One region of the Methylophilus sp. DW102 genome, then DNA from elsewhere that is predicted to be linked to it. Evidence: predicted binding sites of a transcription regulator. Region 1 holds the regulator's gene; each other region holds the start of a gene.
The links. The regulator sigma-54, encoded in region 1, starts transcription at its own class of promoters, with help from an activator protein. The targets are predictions, from matches to a motif close to TGGCACNNTTCCTGCT.

Region 1 (5,257 bases):
GCCACGCTTTACCCAGTTTGGCCTGAACAAGCCTTACACGCAAATTTATGGTCAGCAAGGACGTGTTTCCGCCAATGGTAAACTGGTCGAGTTTAGCAAACAGGTCAAGGTGATCCGCCAAGCCTCCGCCACCAAGCCAGAAACACAAATGCAAACCGAGCGGCTTTGGCTGGAGCCGGATACCGAGGTGGCACACACAGACCAGCCGGTGGTCATCCGCCAAAAACCGGCGACAGTGATTACAGGCACGGGCATGCGTTTTGATAACCGGGCTGATACCATGCAATTGTTTAACCGGGTACATGTGCATTATGAGCGTCCACCCGTCGCCAGCAATTTGGCAAGCCCGGCCCAGGCGTCAAACACAGAACGCCAATGACCGTTGATTATGGAGAAATGAGTTGAACACGCACAAGCCCTTATTTTTAGCGATCTGCATGAGCGTATGGGCGCTATTGTCCATGCCGCTGAGTGTGCTGGCCGAAGAATCCGACCGAGATCAACCGATAGAGCTTGAGGCGGATACCGTGACCGTGAACGATGCTAAAAAAATCAGTATCTACACGGGCAACGTGATTCTTAATCAGGGCACTTTGCAAATCAAGGCGGACAAAATGATCGTACGCGAGGATCAGGACGGCTTTCAACATAGCACCTGTACCGGCAACCCCACCACATTCAAGCAAAAACGTACCGGTAAAGACGAGTGGATGCAAGGCAGTGGTCAACGTATCGAATACAACGCCCGCATGGATAAAGTGCAACTGTATACCAATGCCTGGGTTAAACGTGGTGAAGACATCGTGACCGGGGACTACATCAGCTACGACGCCAACGCCGAGTATGCCGAGGTGATTGGCGGCACCAAAGCCAACCCGAACGGGACGGCTGGCAGCCGCGTCAAGGCCACCATACAGCCTAAAAATAAAACCACACCACCTGTCATTGACAACAAGCCAACCTCTCAACAGGGGTTACGGATGAATCGCTCCTTGCAACTCAAGGTCGAACCTGCCCCTGCCGAAAACACTGGTGAGCAAGGCAAAGAGTAAGCATAAAGATGGAAACCATGGCAGCAGATCAGAACCATTTGCAGGTTAACCGCCTGAAAAAAACCTATCAGGGCCGTACCGTGGTCAAAAACACGACGCTTGAGTTACGCAGTGGCGAAGTGATCGGCTTGCTGGGTCCCAACGGGGCAGGCAAAACCACCAGCTTTTACATGATTGTCGGGTTGGTTGCGCTGGATGAAGGCAACATTACGCTGAATGGCGCCGACGTGAGCCGCGCGCCCATGCATGAGCGCGCGCGCATGGGCCTGGCTTATCTGCCCCAAGAAGCATCCATTTTCCGCAAGCTCAGCGTAACCGACAACATACTCGCCATTCTTGAAACCCGTCCCTATACGGAAGAGCAGCGTGAGGCGAGGCTTGAGTCCTTGCTGGATCAATTGCATATCCAGCACATCCGCAACAGTCAGGCCGTCAGCTTGTCTGGCGGCGAACGTCGACGCGTTGAAATTGCGCGCTGCCTGGCCACTGACCCTAAATTTATTTTGCTGGATGAACCGTTCGCCGGGATTGATCCGATTGCGGTGATCGAAATCCAGAAAATCATCCGCTACCTGAGCAGTCAGAATATTGGTATTTTAATCACCGACCACAATGTGCGCGAAACGCTGGATATCTGTGACCGCGCTTATATTGTCAATGAAGGCGCTGTGTTTGCAGCAGGCACGCCCGATGAAATCATTCAGAATGAAGGTGTGCGTGAAGTGTATCTGGGCAAGAATTTTAGGCTGTAATCCGTCATGAAACAGAACCTGCAATTACGTATTTCGCAAAATCTGGCGCTGACGCCGCAGCTGCAGCAATCGATCCGTTTGCTGCAACTTTCCACGCTGGAACTGAACCAGGAACTGGAAACCATCCTGCAGGAAAACCCGTTACTGGAAATGTCAGACGGTGAAGAAGGCGAGTTTGAAGATAACACACCGCCTCCCCCCACTGTAGAAGCTGAGCCGACAGATGCCAGCTCGTTTGACATGGCAACGCAGCAAGAGATCACCGCACCGGCAGAAAGTCTGCGTGAAGACTTGCACGATGAGCTGGGCGGGAGCGAGAGCGACCTGCCCAATTTAAACGAGGAATTCACGCCGCCAGAGTTTGAAGATGATTATGAAGAGTTTGGCAGCACCAGCAACTGGGACGAAGCCGGACGCAATCATCAGGAAGACGAAGACAGTGACTTTTCCAGACAGGAAACCACCAGCATCAGTTTGCGCGAGCATCTGATTGATCAGATACAACTGGCACATTTATCGCAACGTGACATGAGCCTGGTCAAACTGCTACTGGATAGCATCACTGATGATGGCTATCTGGAGCAAGATCTGCAGGAGATTGTGGAGCACTTGCCACTCGAACTTGAGGTCGAGCTGCTGGAACTGGAAACCGCCCTCAAGCTGATCCAGAATCTGGACCCTGTAGGCGTAGGTGCGCGCGATTTACGCGAGTGCCTGCTCTTGCAACTGACGCGTTTGCCGCAAGAAACGCCACACTTGCAAACCGCCATTGCCATTGCCAAAGACCACCTGGCGCTGCTGGCCAACAAAGACTTTGTCAAACTGCGCAAGGTGCTTGGTTGCGATGAAGCGGTACTCAAGGCGGCGCAGCACCTGATCCGCCAGCAAAACCCCAGACCCGGCAGCGAGTTTTCCAGCTTTAGTCACGATCACTTTATCCAGCACGATGTGGTGGTTAAAAAAATCAAGGGCATTTGGGTCGCCTCTTTAAATGATGGCGTGATCCCCAAACTGCGCATCAACCAGATGTATGCGGACATCCTCAAGCGCAACCGCGAGAGTTCAGGCCAATACCTGCAAAGCCAGATGCAGGAAGCCAAGTGGATGATTAAAAATATCCAGCAGCGCTTCTCGACCATTTTGCGCGTGTCACAAGCCATTGTAGATCGCCAGCGCAACTTCTTTGAACATGGTGAAATTGCCATGCGGCCACTGGTGCTGCGTGAAATCGCCGAAGAACTCGACTTGCATGAAAGCACAGTTTCCCGCGTCACCACGCATAAGTATATGCTCACACCGCGTGGCGTCTATGAACTCAAATACTTCTTTGGCAGCTCGGTGGCCACAGATGCAGGCGGCTCCTGCTCTGCCACCGCTATCCGCGCCTTGATCAAGCAAATGGTGGCCGAAGAAAACCCGAAAAAGCCTTTGTCGGACAACCAGATCACCGACACACTGGCACAACAAGGTATCGTCGTTGCCCGCCGTACCATAGCCAAATATCGCGAGTCCCTGAATATTCCGCCCGCGAACTTGCGCAAAACGCTCTAAACAAAAAAGGCCGCAGATGCGGCCTTTTTTGTTTCTCAGCTCAAATCACCTGATTGTGATCTTGGCAAATTTACGTTTACCCACCTGTGCGATCACTGTCACACCTTTAGTCAAAGGCAGATTCTTATCATCCACCTTGACGCTGTCGAGCTTGACGCCTCCTTGCTGCACTGCGCGCATGGCTTCACTGGTGCTTTCAACCAAGCCCGCCTGTTTTAACAATTGGCTAATGCCGATGCTCTCGCCTTCAATGGTCACTTCAACTTCGGGCACGTCATCCGGGATGCCGCCTTTGGCACGGGTCTGGAAGTCCTGCAAGGCTTTTTCAGCCGCGGCTTGACCATGGAAACGCGCCACAATTTCTTGGGCAAAGCCGACCTTGATATTGCGGGGGTTTGCGCCACTGGCGACTTGCGCCTTCCATTCGGCAATGGTTTCCAGCGTCGCAAAAGAGAGCAAATCAATATAGCGCCACATCAGTTCATCTGAAATCGACATGATCTTGGCAAAAATAGTCTCTGGCGCCTCGCTAATGCCAATGTAGTTACCGAGTGATTTAGACATTTTATTGACGCCATCCAACCCTTCCAGCAACGGCATCATCAGCACACATTGCTGCGACTGGCCGGCCTGCTTTTGCAACTCACGCCCCATGAGCAGGTTAAACTTCTGGTCGGTACCACCGAGCTCAAGATCCGCTTGCAGGGCGACCGAATCATATCCTTGCAGTAACGGGTACAGAAACTCGTGAATCGCAATCGGTTGATTACCCTTGAAGCGTTTGGAGAAGTCATCGCGCTCCAGCATGCGGGCCACGGTATGGCTGGCAGCCAGCTTGATCATCCCCGCCGCACCGAGTTCACTTAACCAGTTGGAGTTAAAAACAATCTCGGTTTTGGTGGGATCCAGTATTTTGAAGACTTGTGCGGCATAGGTATCGGCGTTGGCCTTGACCTGCTCCACGGTTAAGGGTGGACGAGTGGCGCTTTTGCCCGTTGGGTCACCAATCATGCCGGTAAAGTCACCGATCAGGAATAAAATCTGATGGCCCAGATCCTGCAACTGGCGCAATTTATTAATGAGGACGGTATGACCCAGGTGCAAGTCGGGCGCGGTAGGGTCAAAGCCTGCTTTCACACGTAACGGCTTGCCTGTTTTCAGTTTCTCGACCAGCTCCTGCTCGATCAGTAACTCATCTGCGCCACGCTTGATAATGGCCAACGCCTTGGCAATTTCTGGGCTCAATGCTGGCACTTCAGATGAGGGTTGTTTGGTATCGGTCATGCGGGTATCCGTCAAATACAACGATGCGCACTGATGGCACCGTCTCAAATAAGTAAAACAGCTATTTTAACGTAATCCCATGCATTTCTGTAAGCGCGGCTGGAGCAGTGTTAAAATGACACCCATGCAAGTTTCTGCCGATCGCTCCCAGCCACGTTTGTTTATTGGACTGATGTCCGGTACCAGCCTGGACGGGGTGGATGCCGTGCTCACCTCGCAACGGGGCGAGCAACTGACACAAACGGCCACCTATTTTCTGCCCTACCCTGACGCGCTTAAACAGCGCCTACTGGCCTTGCACACGCCCGCCAATAACGAGTTACACGAGGCCGCAGTGGTTGCTAACCAGCTCGCAGAACTCTACGCGCAAGCCGTCAAGCAACTGCTTAAGCTCGCCGACATCCGTGCCGAGGCCGTGACAGCCATCGGTTGCCATGGCCAGACCATCCGGCACTGTCCGACACTGGCAGAGGGCATGGCATACACCATACAATTGGGCAACCATGCCCGCTTGGCAGAATTAACAGGGATCACGGTCATTGGCGACTTCAGAAGTCGCGATATTGCCGCCGGCGGCCAAGGTGCACCGTTAGTGCCGGCCTTCCACCAGGCGGTGTT
Region 2 (5,257 bases), 240 kb from region 1:
CCGTAATGCAGTCTGGCATGCATCTGGCCAGCCAGCCGCTCGGCTTCGGTGTGGCGGCTGCCAGCGACCTGGCGCAAAATCGGCATGATCTCGGCGTAACAGGCATGCAGAGACCGCGGCATGTCTTCACGCAGAATCAATAATTCAGACACCTTGGTCGGTTCAATGGCATCGCGGTAGACTTTTTGGTAAGCCTGAAATGCCGAGACCGAGCGCAACACCGCACTCCATTCGTAATAATCCACCGCGCCGTCATTGGCTTCTTGCATGGGCATCAAGTACTCATACTTCACATCCAGCAGGCGGGCAGTATTGTCTGCGCGTTCCATAAACGTGCCCAGGCGCACAAAGCTAAAGGCCTCGTCACGCAACATGGTGCCAAAACAGACACCACGGAACAGGTGCGAACGGCTTTTCACCCATTCGCAAAATTCGCTCAAACCGGATTGGGTCAGGTCCTGTTTGATATATTGTCCAAACTCAATCCACAGCGTGTTCATGTTTTCCCAGGTCTCGGTGGTCATGGCCACACGCACGGCACGGGCGTTTTCACGCGCACTACGCAATGAGCTGTAAATGCTGGACGGGTTCTGGCTATCCATGACCAGATGCTTGATGACGTTGGCGGCCGACAGCTCTTTGTAATTGCTGTCATAAATGTCGCGGATCCCGGCAATTTCAAGCACGGCATCCCAAAGTTCCGCTTCGTTGCTGCTGTCTGACGGCAACAGCGACATGTTATAAGTCACGTCCAGCACACGGGCCACGTTTTCAGCACGCTCGATATAACGTGCCATCCAATATAAATGATCTGCGGTACGGCTTAACATATGACGGCCTCTTGCGTTGCTTGTTGGGCAGCCATTTGCGACTGCACGGTTTCTGCACTGACATCGTCCCGCTCCAGCACCCAGGTATCCTTGGTGCCGCCCCCTTGCGAGGAGTTCACCACCAGTGACCCTTCTTTGAGCGCTACCCGCGACAGGCCACCCGGCACCACACTGACCGTTTTGCCAGACAGCACAAATGGCCTTAAATCCACATGACGCGGCGCAATGCCCTGGTCGACCAGCGTTGGGCAGGTTGACAGTGCCAGCGTCGGCTGCGCGATGTAGTTAGCGGGTTTGGAGACGATGCGTAAACGGAATTCTTCAATTTCCTGCTTGCTGGCTGTGGGGCCTACCAGCATGCCGTAGCCGCCAGAGCCCTGCACTTCCTTGACGACCAGCTCGGGCAGATGATCCAGCACATAGGCCAGATCATCTTCCTTGCTGAGTTGATACGTAGGCACGTTCTGCAAGATGGGGGATTCACCCAAGTAGAACTTGATCATCTCCGGCACGTAAATATACGTCGCCTTGTCATCGGCCACGCCGGTGCCTACAGCGTTGGCCAATGTGACGCCACCATTGCGGTAAACGGAGAGCAGACCTGGCACGCCCAACAGGGAATCGGGCTTGAACACCAGAGGGTCGAGGAAGTCGTCGTCAATGCGGCGGTAGATCACGTCCACCCTTTGCGGGCCTTGCGTGGTGCGCATATAGACGGCGTTATTACGGACAAACAAATCCTGGCCTTCCACCAGTTCTATGCCCATTTGCTGGGCGAGGAAGGCATGTTCAAAGTAAGCGCTGTTGTAAGCGCCAGGTGAGAGCAATACCACGGTCGGGTCAGTGACGCCGGTCTGGGCGACCGAGCGCAGGTTGTTCAGCAGTACACTGGGGTAATGCTCCACCGGGGCAATCGGGTATTTTTTAAACAAATCCGGGAACAGCCGCATCATCATCTTGCGGTCTTCGAGCATATAAGACACGCCGGAAGGGGTACGCAGGTTGTCTTCAAGCACGTAAAACTGCGACTCGCTGGTGCGGACCAGGTCTATCCCTGCCACATGCGCATACACCTGGTTAGGCACAGTCACACCCACCATTTCCGGGCGGTATTGCGAATTGGTCAGGATGCTGTGCGGGACAATGCCGGCCTTAATGATTTCCTGATCATGATAAATATCATGCAGAAACATATTGAGGGCGCGTACGCGCTGGACGGCACCTTTGGACAAATGCGCCCATTCACTGGCCGAAATCATGCGTGGAATCACATCAAATGGAATCAGGCGCTCGGCACCATCTTCTTCACCATACACGTTAAACGTGATGCCGACGCGGCGGAACAGGACTTCCGCTTCTGCGCGTTTGGCCGCCAGTTGCTGGGTAGGCACATTCGCCAACCAGCGGTTATAGGCCTGGTAAATCGCCCTTACATTGCCCCCATAGCCCTGCATTTCATCAAAAAACTGTTTGGCCGTTTGCGTCATCGTGCTGGACCTTTGCCTTACTTGTAAAATTCATTTAAACAAGAGCAAGCCGTGTGCCAGCCTGTAAAACCCATTTAAATCATGAGTTTATGTTTTATATGAGCGGGTTTCAGAAAGAAAGCGCACCTAAATGGTGCGCTCTCGAATCACGGTTTTGGTGCAAACCGTGTGTTAAATAGGGCTTATTCAATATTCTGAATCTGTTCACGCATCTGTTCGATCAATACTTTCAGTTGCATGGACACTTGTGTCGTTTCAATTGCCACCGATTTGGAGCCCAGTGTGTTGGCTTCCCGGTTCATTTCCTGCATCAAAAAGTCCAGCTTTTTGCCCATGGTGCCGCCAGCCGTAAGGATACGGTCCATTTCAACAATGTGGGCATTGAGCCGCGCCAGCTCTTCATCGACATCAATCCGTTGGGCATAGAGCACGATTTCCTGACGTACGCGGTCATCCTCTGCCTGCATGGCTTCACGCAGTTTGGTGGTCAGTTTATCCTGATATTGGCTGATCAGGGCAGGTAACAGCGGTTTGACGATGCTGATCTGCTCACGGACGCCTTGCAGACGGTCGAGCAGCACTTGCTTGAGTTTTTCACCTTCGCGCTGGCGGGCGGCAATCAGTTCATCAATGGCCTGCGACAAGCCATTGAGCAGGCTCTGCGCCATGGCCTCGGTATCGATGCTCTCCGTTTGGCAAACACCGGGCAGCTTGAGCACTTCAACCAGATTGACGGGTTGCGCCTGCGGAAAATGTTGCTGTAACGCGGCCAGGGTTTGAGCGATCTGCCCGACCATCTCAGGGTTGAGCGTCAGGTTAGCCACCGCGGCATCGCTTTTGAGATTGATGCGGCATTCCACCTTGCCACGTCCCAGGCGGGACTGCAGCAATTCACGTACTTGCGCCTCAAACTGGCGCAAGTTGTCATCGATTTTGACATTGAGCTCAAGATAACGGTGGTTGACTGCACGCAGCTCAATCAGCAGCAGCCCGCCAGTAAAGCGGCTTTCAGTGGCCGCAAAGCCGGTCATGCTCAACATCGGTTGGCTAGCGGGGGAATTTTTTATCGTCATCATCTGGCTCCTGGCAAACTCACTGATTGTATCAAATGCGGTATCGTTATGCGAAAATGGTACAAACAAGGCGGCGCGCAGAACAAATCACAGCCTCTGCTGATGCCATGCCCTTAATAAAAGCCATGATTGTGACGTTAAAGCGCTAGTGAAGCTCGCTCATAAATACGATTTTGCCTTGCCGGTAGGCACTGTGCTGCATGACTACACCATTACCAAGGTGCTGAGTCTGGGCGGGTTCAGCTTCGTCTATCTGGCGCAAGATGCGCAGAAAACCACGGTTGCTATCAAGGAATACATGCCGGTGACCTTGGCCGAGCGCGAGGGCGATACGCATATCCGCTCTAATGGCAAAAATGAAGCCGCCTACAAACATGGCATGAAGTGCTTTTTTGAAGAAGGTCTGGCGCTGGCCAATATCGAGCACAAAAACATCGTGCGCGTGAAAAACTTCTTCCGCGCCAACAGCACCGTCTATATGGTCATGAAATATGAGCGTGGCAAATCGCTGCAAGACTACATCATGGCGTTAGCGCAGCCTGTGCCCGAGAATTTTCTGATCCGCATGTTCGTTGAGTTGCTCAATGGATTGCGTGAGGTGCACTCACGCAAATTGCTGCACCTTGATATCAAACCGGCCAATATCTATATCCGCCTGGATGGCTCGCCAGTGCTGCTGGACTTCGGTTCGGCGCGCCAGGCTTTGTCCGAGGTGACGCTGGCGCCCACATACACGCCGGGTTATGCCCCGCCTGAGCAATATATAGACCGCAAACATCTGGGCCCCTGGAGCGATATTTACAGCATAGGCGCCAGTATGTATGCCTGTTTGCACCGGGCCTCGCCGATCGCGGCCAACCAGCGCCTCAAGCACGATACGCTGGTGCCGGCCGTGGAGTTGGGGCAACAGATCTACTCTGAAAAATTGCTGGCGATTATTGATGAGTGCATGCAGCTGGACTACATGCTCAGACCGCAAAGTGTGTTTTCATTGCAGAAAAAAATGATCGGCATCCATGTGGCTGAAGATCCGCGTGGCTCGCTGGTGGATAAAATTATTAAAGTGTTGACCAAGCCACTATGAAATTCATCCTATGAAATTCACCATTGCACAAGGCAGTCGCCAGGGGCCGCGACCCTATAATCAGGACCGGCTGGCTTACTCTTATCATCGGCATGCCATTTTCATGGTGTTGGCAGACGGCATGGGCGGGCACCAGCATGGCGATGTGGCGGCCGAAATCGCGGTCAAAACCATGATCGATGCCTTTCAGCGCGAATCAAAGCCCATGATTGCGCAACCCGCGCAATTTTTGCGCGAGCAGATTGCACAGGTGCATGAGGTGATCGAAAACGTCCGCCTGCAAAAGCGTCTGCAAGAGTCCCCGCGGACCACCATCGTCGTGGCTTTGATTCAACACAACAAACTGTTTTGCGCCCATGTCGGCGATTCCCGCGCCTACCTCTACCGCAACGGCCTGGTCGAGTTTCAAACCGAAGATCATTCTGTGGTGCAATCCTTGTTGCGCGAGGGTAAAATCCGCGCTGACGAGGTCAACCATCACCCGCACCGCAATAAAATTTATAATTGCGTCGGCGGGGATCGTGAACCTCAGGTCGAACTGACTGCGCCGATTCCTTTGCGGGAGGGCGATGTGGTGTTGCTGTGCTCGGATGGCGTCTGGAACGTGGTGTCCGAGATCAGCATGGCGCAACACATGCTGGCGGCGGATATCCATGATGGTGTCACGCGTTTGCTCGACGATGCCGATGCCGCCAGTATTACCGTTGGTGATAACATGAGCGCCATTGCGCTGCAGTGGGGCGAACGCATTGTCACCCCGCTGACGATTTCAACGCTGGATTT
Region 3 (5,257 bases), 460 kb from region 1:
CTCGGATAAGTCGGCGCCCGGAAACAGGATTTCTGCCGCACTGACCTCGTAGTTAGGATAAAACACCACTTTTAACTGGTCTTTGACCGCCGGGTCGTTATTGATCATCACCGCCACATCGTTGATCAGGCGGATGATCTGCTTGGCCAACCAGTAGCCAGGCGCCGCCTTGCCTGCAAAAATGATCACCCGTGGCGTGTGATGGCTGGCATGACCGCTACGAATCCGGTTATACAGCGTGATCACATGCAGCACATTGAGCAACTGGCGCTTGTACTCATGAATACGCTTGATTTGCACGTCAAACAAGGCATCTGCGCTGACCGCAATACCCGTCTTCTGCAAAATCTTGTCGGCCAGGCGCTGCTTATTGGCCTTTTTCACTTCGCGGAACGCTTTTCTGAACGCCGCATTGTCCGCAAACGGTTCGATCTGCTTGATCAGGCTCAGGTTTTTCTGAAAGCCGGTGCCAATATGCTTGGTCAGCAATTCTGTCAGCAAAGGGTTGGCCTGGTTCAACCAGCGGCGTGGCGTGATGCCATTGGTCACATTGGTGAACTTGCCAGGATAAATTTTGTTGAAGTCAGCAAACAGCGTGGTTTTCAACAACTCGCTGTGCAGCTCGGCCACGCCGTTCACGGTATGGCTACCAACAATCGCCAGATGCGCCATGCGCACACGGCGGCCGTGGGTTTCGTCAATAATGGACACACGCTGCAACAAGCCGGTATCACCCGGGAAGTGCTGATTCACCATTTGCAAAAACTGGTGATTGATCTCATAAATAATCTCGAGATGACGAGGCAACAATTGTCCGAACATGTCCACCGACCAGGTTTCCAGGGCTTCTGGCATCAAGGTGTGGTTGGTGTAGGCAAACATTTTGGTGACCAGCGTCCACGCACGGTCCCAAGGCAAGTGATAATGATCGACCAATTGATGCATCATTTCGGCCACGGCAATCGCTGGGTGGGTATCATTCAACTGAATGGAGACCTTGTCAGGCAAGGTGTTCCAATCGGAGTTGTAATTGGTAAAGCGATGCAAAATATCCTGTGTAGAAGCAGAAACAAAGAAGTACTGCTGCTTGAGGCGCAACACCTTGCCCGACTCGGAGGTGTCATTTGGATAGAGCACTTGCGAGATGGTTTCGGCACCGTGACGGCCTTCTACCGATTTTTCGTAGTTACCTTCGTTAAACGATTTCAAGTCAAACTCATTGGTAGCCTTGGCAGACCATAAGCGCAGATTATTCACAGTCTGCGTGCCATAGCCAGGCACAGGTACGTCATAAGGCATGGCGACCACCGATTCATGATCGACCCAGTGATGTTCCACGCCACGTTCGGTGTGTACATGCAACACGCGGCCATAAAACTTCACCTCGCAAGTATGCTCGGGGCGCTGAATCTCCCAGATATTCTGATAACGCAACCAGTTATCAGGATTTTCTTTTTGCTGGCCCTTCTCGATGGTTTGCCTAAACATGCCATAGTCGTAACGGATGCCATAGCCGGTAGCCGGAATATCCATGGTCGCCATCGAGTCGACAAAACAGGCAGCCAAGCGTCCCAGGCCGCCATTACCCAACGCCGCATCGGGCTCCATCTCGGCCACGCCTTCCAGCTTTTGGCCAATCTCCTGCAAGCCTCCGCTTAGATCGGGTGCAATGCCCAAATTCAGTGCGGCGTTTGACAGCATGCGGCCAATCAAAAACTCCAGAGATAAATAATAAACGCGCTTGGTATTGGCGTCGCGATAAGCATCACGTGTATTCACCCAGCGGCTCATCAAGTGGTCGCGCACGGTAAAAGCGGCGGTTTGATACCAGTCCCGCGCCGTGGCCCAAGAGTTTGATTTACCAATAGAAAAAGTCAGGTGGTTACGCAACGCCTGGGGGATAGGCAATTGCTCCAGCAAAAACTCTTCAACCGGTTGCGCAGCTTCTACGGGTGTCTTGGATTTAGGTGTTTTTTTCACATTGGCAGTCATGCATCTTCCCCTTGAGTTTGATTCATTGAATTGCTTTCAGTTAGCAAAAGCAAAAAGCAAGCCTACAGCAAGAATGTGTCAGACATAAAAAAAGCCACAAAATTCTCATTGTGGCTTTGAATTATACTGCCGACCCCGGCAGAGAGAAGCACGAAAACTAAAGTTTCCAGGTATAAGCAACGCCTAGTGCATCCTGATACATGCGCACATTGGCGTCCCCTCCACCAAATCCAGCAGGAATCGAGTTTTGACCACGCACCGTATTTTCAAAGGCATGCGTGTAAGCAAACGAGACTTCGGATTGCGGACTCAGCACCCAAGTCGCGCCAATCGACACATGATCTTTCACCACGCCAGGCGCCAGGATATTAAACAGCGTATCGCCGGCTCTAATCGGCTGATCGACATGGTTATAGCCTGCACGTAAAATCAACGCCGGGCTATATTGATACAGCGCACCGATTTTATACACCTTGGCATCCTGCCAGTTAAACCCGGCGCCATTATCGTTACCCAAACCATTGCTCAAGTTAGATAAAGAGGCGTTACCAATCGAATCTACCTCACTGTAATTGATGCGCTGAAAATCCGCCGCCAAGGTCAGCGCCGGCGTCACTTTCACAGCTACCCCCACGCCATAGGTGGAGGGGATATCAAAATCCCCCTGCTCGGCAAACAAGCCCTTGTACTTGTCAAACCGGCTCATGTAAGTACGGCTCTGATAAGTGGCCCCCAGCGTCACGGCATCCGTAATCTCACCCAGCCAGCCAATATGCACGCCCGCCCCATAAGAATCATCATGCCCGTTATTCGTCAGGTTAGCAGCTGAACTACTCTGATTGCTAAAGTTTTGCAGGCCTTTGGCCTCAAACCGCTGATAGGTCAAGTTCAAAGACACGCCCAGCGTGTGATGCTCCTGCACCTTCCAGGTCACAGTCGGCGCCACAAACACCTGCGCCAAATCCACGCCCGTGCGGCGACCATTACTGTTAAACAGCGGAATCCCCTTTTTGTAATCGGTATTCATGCCGCCATTACCGTAAACACTCACGCCCAGCGTCACATCCTCAGAATACTGTGTGTTATAGCCTAACTCTGGAATAAAGAAATTCTGTCTATCATTGCCTTTGTAAGTCCCATTGGCTCCTGGCGCGCCACTGCCTTCAATTTCCGATTCACGCACAGGCCGGAACCAAGTCACGCCAGCATCCACACGACTCCCGACTTTTCCCATGCCCGCAGGGTTAGTTGCAGCTGCCAGCGCATCTTGCGGCAGGGCAATGCCTACGCCACCGACGCCTTGAGAGCGAACACTATAGCCATGCGAAAAATAACCATCGGTCGCCCACGCATTACCAAACGAAAAAACGACCGCTACCGGAATAATCTTTGACCACTGATACATCTCAATCCTTCAAGAACCTTGTTGGATTGCAATATATCAAGCGTTTAAAATTCCAATAAATAATATATAAAAATATATTTATAACTTAAAAACATAAAAGCCCGCGATGCGGGCTTTTATGAAGGAGAGCTTAATTAAGGATACATTGAGTCAATTTGAGCGGGATTGAACGCGTGGGCAACAAGTTGCTCACCCTACTTGGCTCTTGGTTTGCTCCATGATGGTAAGAATGTCTTAAGATTGATAGGTATTGAAACAATTATTTGAGTCAGGAGCAATGCGAATCATGTTTGAAGATCTATTAGAAGAGGTTAAAAAACAACTCAAGGAAAACGACAGCAATCCTGATTATGAAACAATTATTGACGTTACCGCCAACGCGATTATTGAAGATATCCATTCACATGAAAAAGAGAAAGTATCTAAAGTTGTCTCAGAAAATGATGAGTTCATAAAAAGAAATAGAGAAAAGTGGTCTATTGCCTTTCAGAAATTGCATGCACTAAGGGAAACTGCACTTCAAGCTGGAATGAATTTTCAAAAACAATTTTGCAAATACGATCAGTATCAAACTGACGAGTTAATAGGTGTGCTAATGCGTCAGCATGCTAATGCATGCCGTATAAGTTCAGAAATAATTCACCTACTAGAAGGTGGATATCCAGACGGAGCGATTGCTCGTTGGCGCACTTTGTATGAGATAGTTATCGTATGTTTACTCATAAAAAAGTATGGTCGGCCAGCTGCTATAGATTATATCAAGTATGGAATTGTTAAAAACGCTGAAGGCATAAATGAGCATCACAAAACTGCAAATGCAATGGGTTTAGAGACTTTCTCTCAAAAAGAAATAGATTTTGCAAATAAACAAAAACAAGAAATCACGAATGGCGACTCTGGTTGGCATTGGGCTAGAAAATACGCCGGGGCATCTAAAATAGAAAAACTAAGGGAGCATGTAGAATTGGATAAATGGTCACATAACTACAAGTTGGCAAGCCGAAATATACATGCTGATTACTATGAAATGAGCAACTTGTACGGAATGTCTGATGCTGAAAACGACATGCTACTTGTGGGGCAATCAAATTCGGGGCTAACCGAACCCGCGCATTTTATGGCAATTAGTTTAGCTCAAATAACCTCAATCTTTATAACTACTTACATGGAAGATGAATCTCACGAACTGGACTACCAAGACTCACTTCTCTTTTTGAAGGTAATTAATAACTACGTAAAAGAAGTAGGGGAAGCTTTTATTGATGTTCAAAATACAATACGTTAAGAGCTGAATATAAAAAAGCCACCTTACTTAGGTGGCTTTTCAAATACTGGTAAATCAAACAACTACAAAATCAAGCTATTCATACGCTTCACAAAACTAGCCGGATCTTCCAACTGACCACCTTCAGCCAGCAGCGCCTGATCAAACAGCACATGCGCATAATCGGCAAACTTAGCATCATCGCTTTCCGCTTTCAGTTTTTCAACCAAACGGTGGGTCGGGTTAATCTCTAAAATCGGTTTGCTGTCTGGCGCTTTTTGGCCAGCCGCTTTGAGGATACGTGCCAGGTTGCCTGACAAGTCATGCTCACCAGCCACCAAACAAGCGGGGGAATCAGTCAGGCGGTGTGTGACTTTCACTTCTTTCACGCTCTCGCCCAGCGCGGTTTTAATGCGCTCGACCAGATCTTTGGCTTGTTCTTCAACCTGTTTTTGGGCTTCTTTGTCAGCTTCGTCTTCCAGCTTGCCGAGGTCTAAGTCACCCTTGGCAATCGACTGCAGTTTTTTGCCTTCAAACTCGGTCAGGCTACCCAGTAACCATTCATCTACCTTGTCGGACATCAGTAACACTTCAAT

Region 2: the regulator sigma-54 is predicted to act here: its motif matches at 2,361-2,376, upstream of AACH41_RS00120 (circularly permuted type 2 ATP-grasp protein).
Region 3: the regulator sigma-54 is predicted to act here: its motif matches at 2,041-2,056, upstream of AACH41_RS03460 (glycogen/starch/alpha-glucan phosphorylase).

What each region holds. Positions count from the first base shown of each region.
Region 1 is NZ_AP029023.1:260,183-265,439, reverse strand. It holds gene lptC (LPS export ABC transporter periplasmic protein LptC) at 1-379, shown strand, start outside; gene lptA (lipopolysaccharide transport periplasmic protein LptA) at 438-1,052, shown strand; gene lptB (LPS export ABC transporter ATP-binding protein) at 1,061-1,804, shown strand; gene AACH41_RS01185 (RNA polymerase factor sigma-54) at 1,811-3,355, shown strand; gene tyrS (tyrosine--tRNA ligase) at 3,401-4,639, opposite strand; gene AACH41_RS01175 (anhydro-N-acetylmuramic acid kinase) at 4,764-5,257, shown strand, end outside.
Region 2 is NZ_AP029023.1:24,555-29,811, forward strand. It holds gene AACH41_RS00115 (alpha-E domain-containing protein) at 1-830, opposite strand, end outside; gene AACH41_RS00120 (circularly permuted type 2 ATP-grasp protein) at 824-2,317, opposite strand; gene AACH41_RS00125 (YicC/YloC family endoribonuclease) at 2,500-3,393, opposite strand; gene AACH41_RS00130 (serine/threonine-protein kinase) at 3,539-4,474, shown strand; gene AACH41_RS00135 (protein phosphatase 2C domain-containing protein) at 4,485-5,257, shown strand, end outside.
Region 3 is NZ_AP029023.1:724,606-729,862, reverse strand. It holds gene AACH41_RS03460 (glycogen/starch/alpha-glucan phosphorylase) at 1-1,992, opposite strand, end outside; gene AACH41_RS03455 (outer membrane protein transport protein) at 2,150-3,397, opposite strand; gene AACH41_RS03450 (DUF5677 domain-containing protein) at 3,684-4,682, shown strand; gene htpG (molecular chaperone HtpG) at 4,745-5,257, opposite strand, start outside.